One region of the Lysinibacillus sp. NPDC056185 genome, then DNA from elsewhere that is predicted to be linked to it. Evidence: riboswitches for the same ligand, from Rfam matches in the RefSeq annotation. Region 1 holds a riboswitch; each other region holds the start of a gene.
What was found. Region 1 has a riboswitch for S-adenosylmethionine ahead of ACMZ42_RS23375 (bifunctional homocysteine S-methyltransferase/methylenetetrahydrofolate reductase). Riboswitches for the same ligand answer to the same signal wherever they lie in the genome.
Positions count from the first base shown of each region.

Region 2: it holds a riboswitch for S-adenosylmethionine, as region 1 does, so the genes downstream of both, metA (homoserine O-acetyltransferase MetA) here and ACMZ42_RS23375 (bifunctional homocysteine S-methyltransferase/methylenetetrahydrofolate reductase) in region 1, are expected to answer to the same signal.
Region 3: it holds a riboswitch for S-adenosylmethionine, as region 1 does, so the genes downstream of both, ACMZ42_RS07005 (MetQ/NlpA family ABC transporter substrate-binding protein) here and ACMZ42_RS23375 (bifunctional homocysteine S-methyltransferase/methylenetetrahydrofolate reductase) in region 1, are expected to answer to the same signal.

Region 1 covers NZ_JBLLLQ010000036.1:31,142-34,278, reverse strand. Annotated here, with positions in the region: gene ACMZ42_RS23380 (protoporphyrinogen oxidase) at 1-1,017, shown strand, start outside; SAM riboswitch class I at 1,143-1,241, shown strand; gene ACMZ42_RS23375 (bifunctional homocysteine S-methyltransferase/methylenetetrahydrofolate reductase) at 1,334-3,137, shown strand, end outside.
Region 2 covers NZ_JBLLLQ010000002.1:306,400-309,536, reverse strand. Annotated here, with positions in the region: gene ACMZ42_RS03905 (TrmB family transcriptional regulator) at 1-231, shown strand, start outside; gene ACMZ42_RS03900 (nucleotide excision repair endonuclease) at 305-676, opposite strand; gene ACMZ42_RS03895 (YfzA family protein) at 1,233-1,532, shown strand; SAM riboswitch class I at 1,689-1,799, shown strand; gene metA (homoserine O-acetyltransferase MetA) at 1,950-2,885, shown strand; gene ACMZ42_RS03885 (endospore germination permease) at 2,961-3,137, opposite strand, start outside.
Region 3 covers NZ_JBLLLQ010000005.1:68,433-71,569, forward strand. Annotated here, with positions in the region: gene ACMZ42_RS06995 (methionine ABC transporter permease) at 1-38, opposite strand, end outside; gene ACMZ42_RS07000 (methionine ABC transporter ATP-binding protein) at 31-1,056, opposite strand; gene ACMZ42_RS07005 (MetQ/NlpA family ABC transporter substrate-binding protein) at 1,162-1,995, opposite strand; SAM riboswitch class I at 2,086-2,190, opposite strand; gene ACMZ42_RS07010 (pyridoxal phosphate-dependent aminotransferase) at 2,378-3,137, opposite strand, start outside.

The DNA.
Region 1 (3,137 bases):
GAGGAAGGTAAAAAAGAAGCGTTAAAGGATTTAACAATGCCGAATGAAAGGTTTACAAAGGAAAGCTCGATTGGGGAATTTTTAACGTATTATTTAGGTGAGGAGCTTGTTCAAAACCAAATAGCGCCGGTACTTGCAGGTGTATATTCTGGAGATTTAAATCAACTTTCAATTGCTTCGACTTTACCGTATTTAATCGATTACAAAAACGATTACGGTAGTATTATTAAAGGTTTTGATGCAAACAGGAAACAATTTGTGAAAGCCTCCAACAAAAAATTTATTTCATTTAAAAATGGTTTATCGTCACTAATTGATCGACTTGAAGAAACATTAACGGATGTAGAAATTATAAAAGGAATTGCCACTACTAGTGTTAAAAAGCAGGAGAATCTATACTCTGTTACGTTAGCAAACGGTAAAATGATTGAAGCAAATCATGTTGTATTGGCACTGCCAAATGAAGCGGTACAAAGCTTATTACAGGATGAATCGTTGAACGGCTATTTTGAACAATTTAATACTGCATCCGCCATTACGATTTATTTAGGATTTGATGTTCCCGATAATAGATTGCCAGCAGATGGAACAGGCTATATTGTGTCACATAATTCGGATGTTATTTGTAATGCAGCAACGTGGACAAGCCGCAAGTGGAAACATACCTCTGCAGAAGGGAAATTACTTGTACGACTTTTTTATAAGAGCATTAACCCTAAGTATGAGAGATTGCGTATGATGACAGATGAAGAGTTAGCAGCAGTTGCTCTTGAGGATGTAAGAAAAAGCTTGGGGATTGAGGAAAAACCAACTGTTGTTGACGTGACAAAATGGATCGACCAGATGCCGAAGTACGACTTGGCACATCGTGAAGCGTTGCAAGGTCTCTTACAAGAGCTCGAGAAAAACTATCCAAATTTATCAATAGCGGGATGCTCATATTTTGGAGTAGGCATAGGTGCATGTATTCAAAACGGTAAAAAAATTGGTGAAGAACTTGTAGAAAAACTATCGTAATTGTTTGATATAAATCAAAATATTATAAATTTCGTAAAAATTATCCTTTGTTCAGTGAAATAGTCTTGACTCAATCGTTCGTAAACGATATGATTCTTTTAATTATTTAAAAAATTCATACTAAATTCTTATCAAGAGAAGCAGAGGGACTGGCCCTATGAAGCTTCAGCAACCAACTTAATGTCAGGTGCTAAATCCAGAAGACCGTGTGTCGAAGATGAGAAGGAAAACAATTACGAAATGACGTAAAAGCCTTCTTTTTTTATGAAAGAAGGCTTTTTTTTATTTTAAAGATTAGGGAAGAGAGGTTAGTTTTATGGAATTGCTTGAAAGGTTAAAAACGCATGTTCTAACAGCAGATGGTGCAATTGGTACAGTTTTATACGGCTACGGCTTGGAGTACTGTCATGAGGAAATGAATGTACAGAGACCTGAATTAATTGAAAAGATTCATAGAGAATATATTGCAGCTGGTGCTGATATTATTCAGACGAATACTTACGGAGCTAATGCCATAAAATTAGCCCGCTATGGGTTAGAATCTCGTGTACAACAGTTTAATGAAGCTGCTATAACGATTGCAAAACGAGCAGCGGCAGATGGTGGACAATTTGTTTTAGGTACTATTGGGGGAATCCGTGGTATTCGTAAAAGTGACGCAACGTTAGAGGAAATTTTAGCAACCGTTGATGAGCAGGCAACAGTTTTACTGGCAGGAAATCCAGATGGTCTTTTACTTGAAACTTATTATGATTTTGAAGAGCTAACGGCGACTTTAACAATGCTACGATCTAAAACGAAATTACCGATTATCGCTCAAGTTTCTATGCACGAACCCGGAATATTACAAAATGGAATGAGCTTAAATAATGCCTTACATAAACTTGAAGCGTTAGGTGCTGATATCGTAGGTGTCAACTGTCGCTTAGGCCCTCACCATACTATACAAGCATTTGAAGGAGTAGAGCTTCCTGAGAAGGCATTTATGTCAGCGTATCCGAACGCCTCTCTTCTTGATTTGGAGGATGGGCGTGTCGTTTATGAGTCGGAGGCAGATTATTTTGGTCGAGCAGCTGTAGAGCTTCGTGATCAGGGGGTACGTTTAATTGGTGGTTGTTGTGGAACGACACCAAAGCATATTGCTGCAGTGAAAAAGTACTTAGAGGAGCTATCTCCGGTTGAGGAAAAGTATGCAAAGCCGGAAAAAGTAGAGATTGTCCGTGAGGCAGAGCCAGCAAATTATGAGCCATTACATGAAAAAGTAAAACGTGAACGCTCGGTTATTGTGGAATTAGATACACCAAGACATTTAGAAATTGAAGGCTTTATTGAAGGTGCAAAAAAAATATATGAGGCGGGCGCAGATGTAGTCATGATGGCCGATAACTCTCTTGCTTCTCCAAGGATTAGTAATGTCGCAATGGGAGCCTTACTGAAAGAAACACACGGGGTACGCCCGTTAACCCATATAACATGCCGAGATCGTAATTTAATTGGTCTTCAATCACATTTAATGGGATTAAATGCACTAGGGATTCATGATATTTTAGCAGTTACTGGAGATCCGACAAAGGTAGGCGATTTCCCAGGAGCAACTAGCGTTTATGACGTATCTTCAATGGAGCTGATCCAATTAATAAAACAATTAAATGAAGGTGTATCGTTCTCAGGGAAACCGCTTCGAAAAAAGGCAAATTTCTCTGTAGCGGCTGCGTTTAATCCTAATGTACGTGTACTAGATCGCGCTGTCTCTCGATTAGAAAAGAAAATTGAACATGGGGCAGATTATTTTATTTCACAGCCTGTTTATACAAAGGAAAAAATCGTGGAAATTTACGAGGCGACAAAGCATTTAGAAACACCAATTTATATAGGCATTATGCCAGTAACGAGCTATAAAAGTGCGGAGTTCTTACATCATGAAGTGCCAGGCATCAAACTATCTGATGATGCATTAGCACGTATGAGGGCTTGTGGCGATGATAAGGAACGCGCAACACTAGAAGGAATTGCAATTGCTAAAGAATTAGTAGAAGTAGCAGCGGAATATTTCAATGGTATTTACCTCATCACACCATTTTTACGCTATGATATGACGCTAGAATTAATGAAATTTATTG
Region 2 (3,137 bases), on a different contig from region 1:
AATGCGTCTACACCTCATTGGTTTATTTTATCGGTAGATGGCAAGCAAATGATTTATGGTCACTCTCCGTCAAATCAGGAAACGGCTTTTATTACCAATGATCCTGTTCATATCTATTTATTAGAGGATTATATATGGCATGACGTGCTTATTAATCGCCTTTTAAAGCGTGATGATACGGAGCTTGAGGAATGGATTACTAAAGAACGTAAAGCATTTTTCTTAGAATGAAAGTATTGAAAAAGAATCTGCAAGCCGTCATGTACATTACAGAAGGCGAGCAGATTCTTTTTTTCGTTAAATATTAATAAAATACTTTATCAACATTGTATTTAGAGCGGAATGAATTGATCGCGTATGTTTCGTAAATTTCACGTTCCATTGGATCTTCCACTTCATACACTTCAATTTTGAAAATTTCATTACGGTGATTTTTCATCGGTGACACATTGTCCTCGAAATGCTTTTTAATACGTTGACGAATTTTACGTGCTTTACCGACAAATAATAGTTCGTTCTCTTCATTGTAGAATAAGAAAATACCACCGTTTTCACGTGTGATTTTATGGAAATCAATAAAACCATGGTACGGTGTGATTGGTACATCACCTGGCTTTAAATCTTGTTCGCGTTGGCGAATTACTAAATCTGGTTTTGGAAATTCAATTTTAATCAAAGTATTCACGTTCCTCTCTGTTACTAAAGGTATATGTTAACATAAGTACAGCATGTTTACCATCAAATAATGAATGTAAACATTCAAGATTAGTGTTAAACAAATTACATAATGACATGCATAGTTAATAACAAAATATTCTATGTATTATTGATATTCTTAATTGTTCATGTTACAATTCTTTTTAATTAAATAATCTCATCATGAGAAATTGAGGGATTGTTTTAGAAACCCAGTCGTACCAAGGGTTTGAAGTACATGATAAGATGTTGAGTAGATTAAAGTTTATTTGTTATTAATAATACACTTCTTATTGTCTATTAATTTAGATGAGGAGAGGTGTATTTTTTTATGCTGTTAAAGTTTGCTTATGATGATTTTATTGCAGACAGAAAATTCAACAATACGACTCAAGCAAATATCAATAGTTACAAATACATGATTAAGCCGTTCATCGACAAATATAATTGATAGGATTATCTAAAAAAGGAATATATGTTTAATTTTGAAACTTATTCCTGAATTTTACGTATAACAATTAGAGGGGGGATATAACTTGGCTAATAAACAAAAAAATCCAATTCCATTTTTGAAAAAGACTTGGGTGTCTTCTATTGGTGTATTTTTATTGTCACAGATAATCTTTATTACGTGTGAAGCAACAGGATGGATACCTAATTATAGAGATATTGGCGGAACGTTTATTGGAAGAATTACGGAATCTTCAATTTTCAAAGAGTGGTTTACTTTTTATGAAACACCAAATTTCAATTTACTTACTATCTTTTTTGGCATCTTTCTTGTGTTTGGAATAATAGAGGCGATAAAAAGTGTTTTTTCACCAAGGTCTACATAAGTAAAGACTATAGCAAAAGTATCACTAGGGTGTAAAGATAAATAACTAAACTATAATTTCCCTAAAAACATAATGACATGCATGATTAATAACAAAATATTCTATGTATTATTGATATTCTTAATTGTTCATGTTACAATTCTTTTTAATTAAATAATCTTATCATGAGAAGTTGAGGGATTTGGCCCGATGACGCTTCAGCAACCTCTAACGAAAGTTAGAAAGGTGCTAATTCCAGCAAAGGATTTGTCCTTTGAGAGATAAGAGTGAACGTGGAAAAATCCTTCTCATTCTATCTCAACTGGAATGAGGGGGATTTTTTAATTTCATCGAAAAAGAAGACTTAATGAGCTTTGAACAGGGCCTGTGCATGGAGACTAAGGCCCAATTGATCTTAACTAGAGAGGGGAATGCAAGATGCCAATTAATATTCCAAAAAACTTACCAGCTGGAGAACATTTACGTGAGGAAAAAATATTCGTTATGGAAGAGGACAGAGCGAAAACTCAACAAATTCGTCCATTAAATATCTTAATTTTTAATTTAATGCCGGAAAAAGAAAAAACAGAACTGCAATTACTTCGTTTATTGGGGAATACACCATTACAAGTGAATATTACATTTTTAAATACAGCTACGCATGAATCAAAAAATGTTAGTAAATCACATTTACAGTTATTTTACACGACTTTCAATCAAATTCGTCATCGCCGCTATGATGGCATGATTATTACGGGTGCACCAGTAGAGAAAATGGAATTTGAAGAAGTGAACTACTGGCAGGAAATTTCTGAAATTATGGATTGGTCCAAGACAAACGTAACATCGGTTTTACATATATGTTGGGGTGCACAGGCAGCGTTATACCATCATTACGGTATTGGTAAAATTGGGCTGCCTGCTAAATGCTCAGGTGTATATTCGCATGTTATTACGGATTTAACAGTGGACTTAGTACGTGGCTTTAGTGATTCATTTACTGCACCACATTCACGTTATACATCCGTATCAATTGATGAAGTACTTAGCCATCCCGATTTACGATTACTATCTTATTCTGAAGATGCTGGTGTTTTCATTGTGCAATCTAAGGATAATAAAAACATTATGATTACTGGTCATCTTGAATATGATGCAACAACTTTAGCTGATGAGTATAGTCGTGATGTTGCGAAAGGATTAGATATTGATGTACCAGTAAATTATTTCCCACATGATAATCCTGCAAATGAACCGATTAATACTTGGCGCGCCCATACACATTTATTATTCTCGAATTGGTTGAACTACTATGTTTACCAAGAAACACCATACGAATGGGATTTTGTCGATCAGATTGAATATCATATTTAAAACCGCTCAATTACAATAAAGAAAAATGATGACTTTGATATTTCAGGGTCATCATTTTTTCACGCCATTATGCTGTTAATTTTCTGATGAATTTTTATTTCTATCACTGCTTGGAGTATTGCCGGTATCGCTATCATTCTGTGTAGTATTGTTGCTACTATCACTCTGCGAAGGATTTTCGCTGTTACTTGCACTTTGAGTAGAATTATCGTTATTACTACTACTTTCATTTTGAGTAGTATTACCGGCATT
Region 3 (3,137 bases), on a different contig from region 1:
TCTGACCAATCTGCAAAGAAGCTTTGAATGCTATTCATTTAATTCGCCTCCTAATTCCTCAACGCTTACTCCGTTTTCTGTAAAATACTTAAGTGCTTTTTCTACGATATGTGCTTCACCGTGTAGATGCACGACAATATTACCGACAATGCCGTTTTTTAATTCAATGATATTGGCGGTTAAAATATTCGGTTGAACATCATAAACTTTACTCACTTCTGCTAGTAATGGTTTCCCTGTACTTTCACCAAGGAATGTTAAACGAATAACGCTTCCTGAAACATTTAATTGCTCGATAAGGGAAGGGGATAAATTACGTTGAGAAATGGTATTTAAAAACTTTCGTGTCGTTGGATGCTGAGGCTTTGAAAATAGGTCTATAGCAGAGCCGTATTCCACAACCGCCCCTGATTCAAGAACAGATACATCGTCGCAAATTTTTTGAATAACATTCATTTCATGTGTAATGAGTAAAATAGTGATGCCTAGCTCGCGATTAATTTTCAAGAGAAGCTCAAGAATGGCGTCAGTTGTTTCGGGGTCGAGTGCACTTGTCGCTTCATCACTGAGCAAAATCTCAGGCTCTTGGGCAAGGGCACGTGCAATAGCGACACGTTGCTTTTGACCACCTGAAAGCTGGCTAGGATAGCTATCTAATTTCTCTGTTAGGCCAACAATTTCTGCATATTTTGCAACGCGTTTTTTCACTTCGGAGTCGTTATAGCCTAGAAGCTTTAATGGTACCGAGATATTGTTGTAAACAGTCGCTGTTTTTAAAAGGTTAAAATGCTGGAATATCATCCCGATTTTTTGACGAGTTTTGCGAAGGTCGTTTAGAGAAAGGGAAGTAATATCTACATGATCGATTAATACCTTTCCTGTTGTTGGACGTTCTAATAAATTGACACAGCGAATAAGGGTACTTTTTCCTGCACCACTGTAGCCAATAACCCCATGAATTTCACCTTTTTTGACATGCAAGTTAATACCATCTACTGCTTTGACGATACCATTTTTAGTTTTAAATTCTTTTGTTATATTTTCTAGTTGAATCATACGGTGATATCTCCTTTCTTAGTCCTTCTATAAATCAAGAATCTGCTAGCTTTCCTGTAGGAGTCCCGCAGATTCTTGATTTTATGAATGGTCCTTAATCGTCACTTACCAGCTTGGAATTACAGAGCCTTGGAATTCTTCTTCAATAAAATTGCGTACCTCATCAGATTGATAAGCTTCAACAAATTTTTTGATCGTTGGGTCATCTTTGTTTTCGGCACGTACTACAATGTAATTCACATATGGAGAGTCCGTAGATTCTAAAAGAATGGAGTCTTTTTTAGGATTAATGCCAGCATCAAGAGCGAAGTTTGTATTAATAGCTGCTACATCTACTTCACTAAGCTGTTTTGGAATTTGTGCAGCCTCTAATTCAATGAATTTCAAATTCTTTTTGTTTTCTTCCACATCGCGAATAGATGCTGTTAAGTCTGCACCGTCTTTTAATTTAATATAGCCTGCCTCTTGAAGGACAAATAGAGCACGAGCCCCGTTTGTTGGATCATTTGGCAATCCGAACGTTGCACCATCAGGAACGTCATCAAATGATTTATATTTCTCAGAGTATATGCCTAGAGGATTTAAAATTGTTTTTCCAACTGGCACTAAATCTGTATTGTGATCTTTGTTAAATGTCTCGAGGAATGGCTTGTGTTGATAACTGTTTACATCAAGATCGCCCTCTGCTAACGATGTATTTGGTAAAACATAATCAGAGAAAGATTTTACTTCTACCTCTAAGCCATTTTCTTTGGCAACTTTTGCTACAACCTCAGCAATTTGTTCGTGTGGACCAGAAGTTACACCTACTACAATTTTATTTTCATTAATAGCCTTATTTTGACTATCCTTACTATTTTCTTTAGTACCACAGCCTACTAATGCTGCTACTAATGTGAGACTTGCTAAACCTAATAAAATTTTATTTTTCTTTTTCATGAAACATACCTCCAAAGTTTTTTTATCGGTTTTTGAAAATAAAAAAAACTCTCTTAAAAAAATTAAGAGAGGCTCATAAAAAAGTGTCCTCTCTTATCTTTCAAACGATGATCGTTTGCAGGATTTAGCACCTTCCTTAAAAAAGGAGGTTGCCGAGCTTCATAGGGCCAGTCCCTCAGCTACTCTTGATAAGAGATTTATAATATTTTTTTGTAAATCCGATAGAACTAATATAAATTATAGGATATAGTAAGTCAATTGAATTTTTAAAATTTTTTATTTTGTTATAATATTTAGTTGCGAAAGAATCCGCAAGAAAGAGACAAAACTGTTCCCATAGCAAGTTTGAGCTAATGGAACAGTTTTTCGGGTAGAGTCTACTTCATGAGTTAAATAAGTTTAATTTTTCAATTCTACTGATCGCTTCACGTAAGCGGTCTTCGCTAACAAGTAAGCCAACCCGGACATAGCCTTCACCATATTGACCGAAGCCATTGCCTGCAGCTACTGCGATATCAGCTTTGTCGAGCAATAAATCGGCAAATTGTTCACTCGTAAAACCTAATGGAACAGGGAGCCATGCAAAGAAAGAGCCTCTCGGTGCTGTTACTTGCCAACCAATTCGCTGAGCTTCTTCGATCAGTACGTTTCGTCGACGCTCATAAGTCGCACTTAGCTTATCCGCGCAACTCTGGGAAGCAGTAAGTGCAACTGCCGCGGCTTGTTGCACGGCAGGGAATTGACTACAAAATAGATGATCTTGAATAAGGTTAATGGCTGCAACAATATCAGGGTTACCAACTGCAAAACCAATGCGCCAGCCTGCCATATTATACGTTTTGGATAATGTATACATTTCGATACCGACATCTTTTGCACCGTCAGCTTGCAGGAAGCTGATAGGTTTATTGCCGTCAAATCCAATCGCCCCGTAGGCAAAATCATGTGCTACGATAATATTGTGCTCTTTTGCAAAGCGTACTGTTTCCTCGAAAAATTCAAGTGTTGCAGTACCGCCAGTTGGGTTATTCGGGTAATTCAAGTAAAGCATCTTCGCCTTTTCTTTTACTGCATCGGATAAAGCATTATAATCAGGCAGAAAATGATTTTCTGCAAAAAGAGGCATAACTTCAAAATTAACA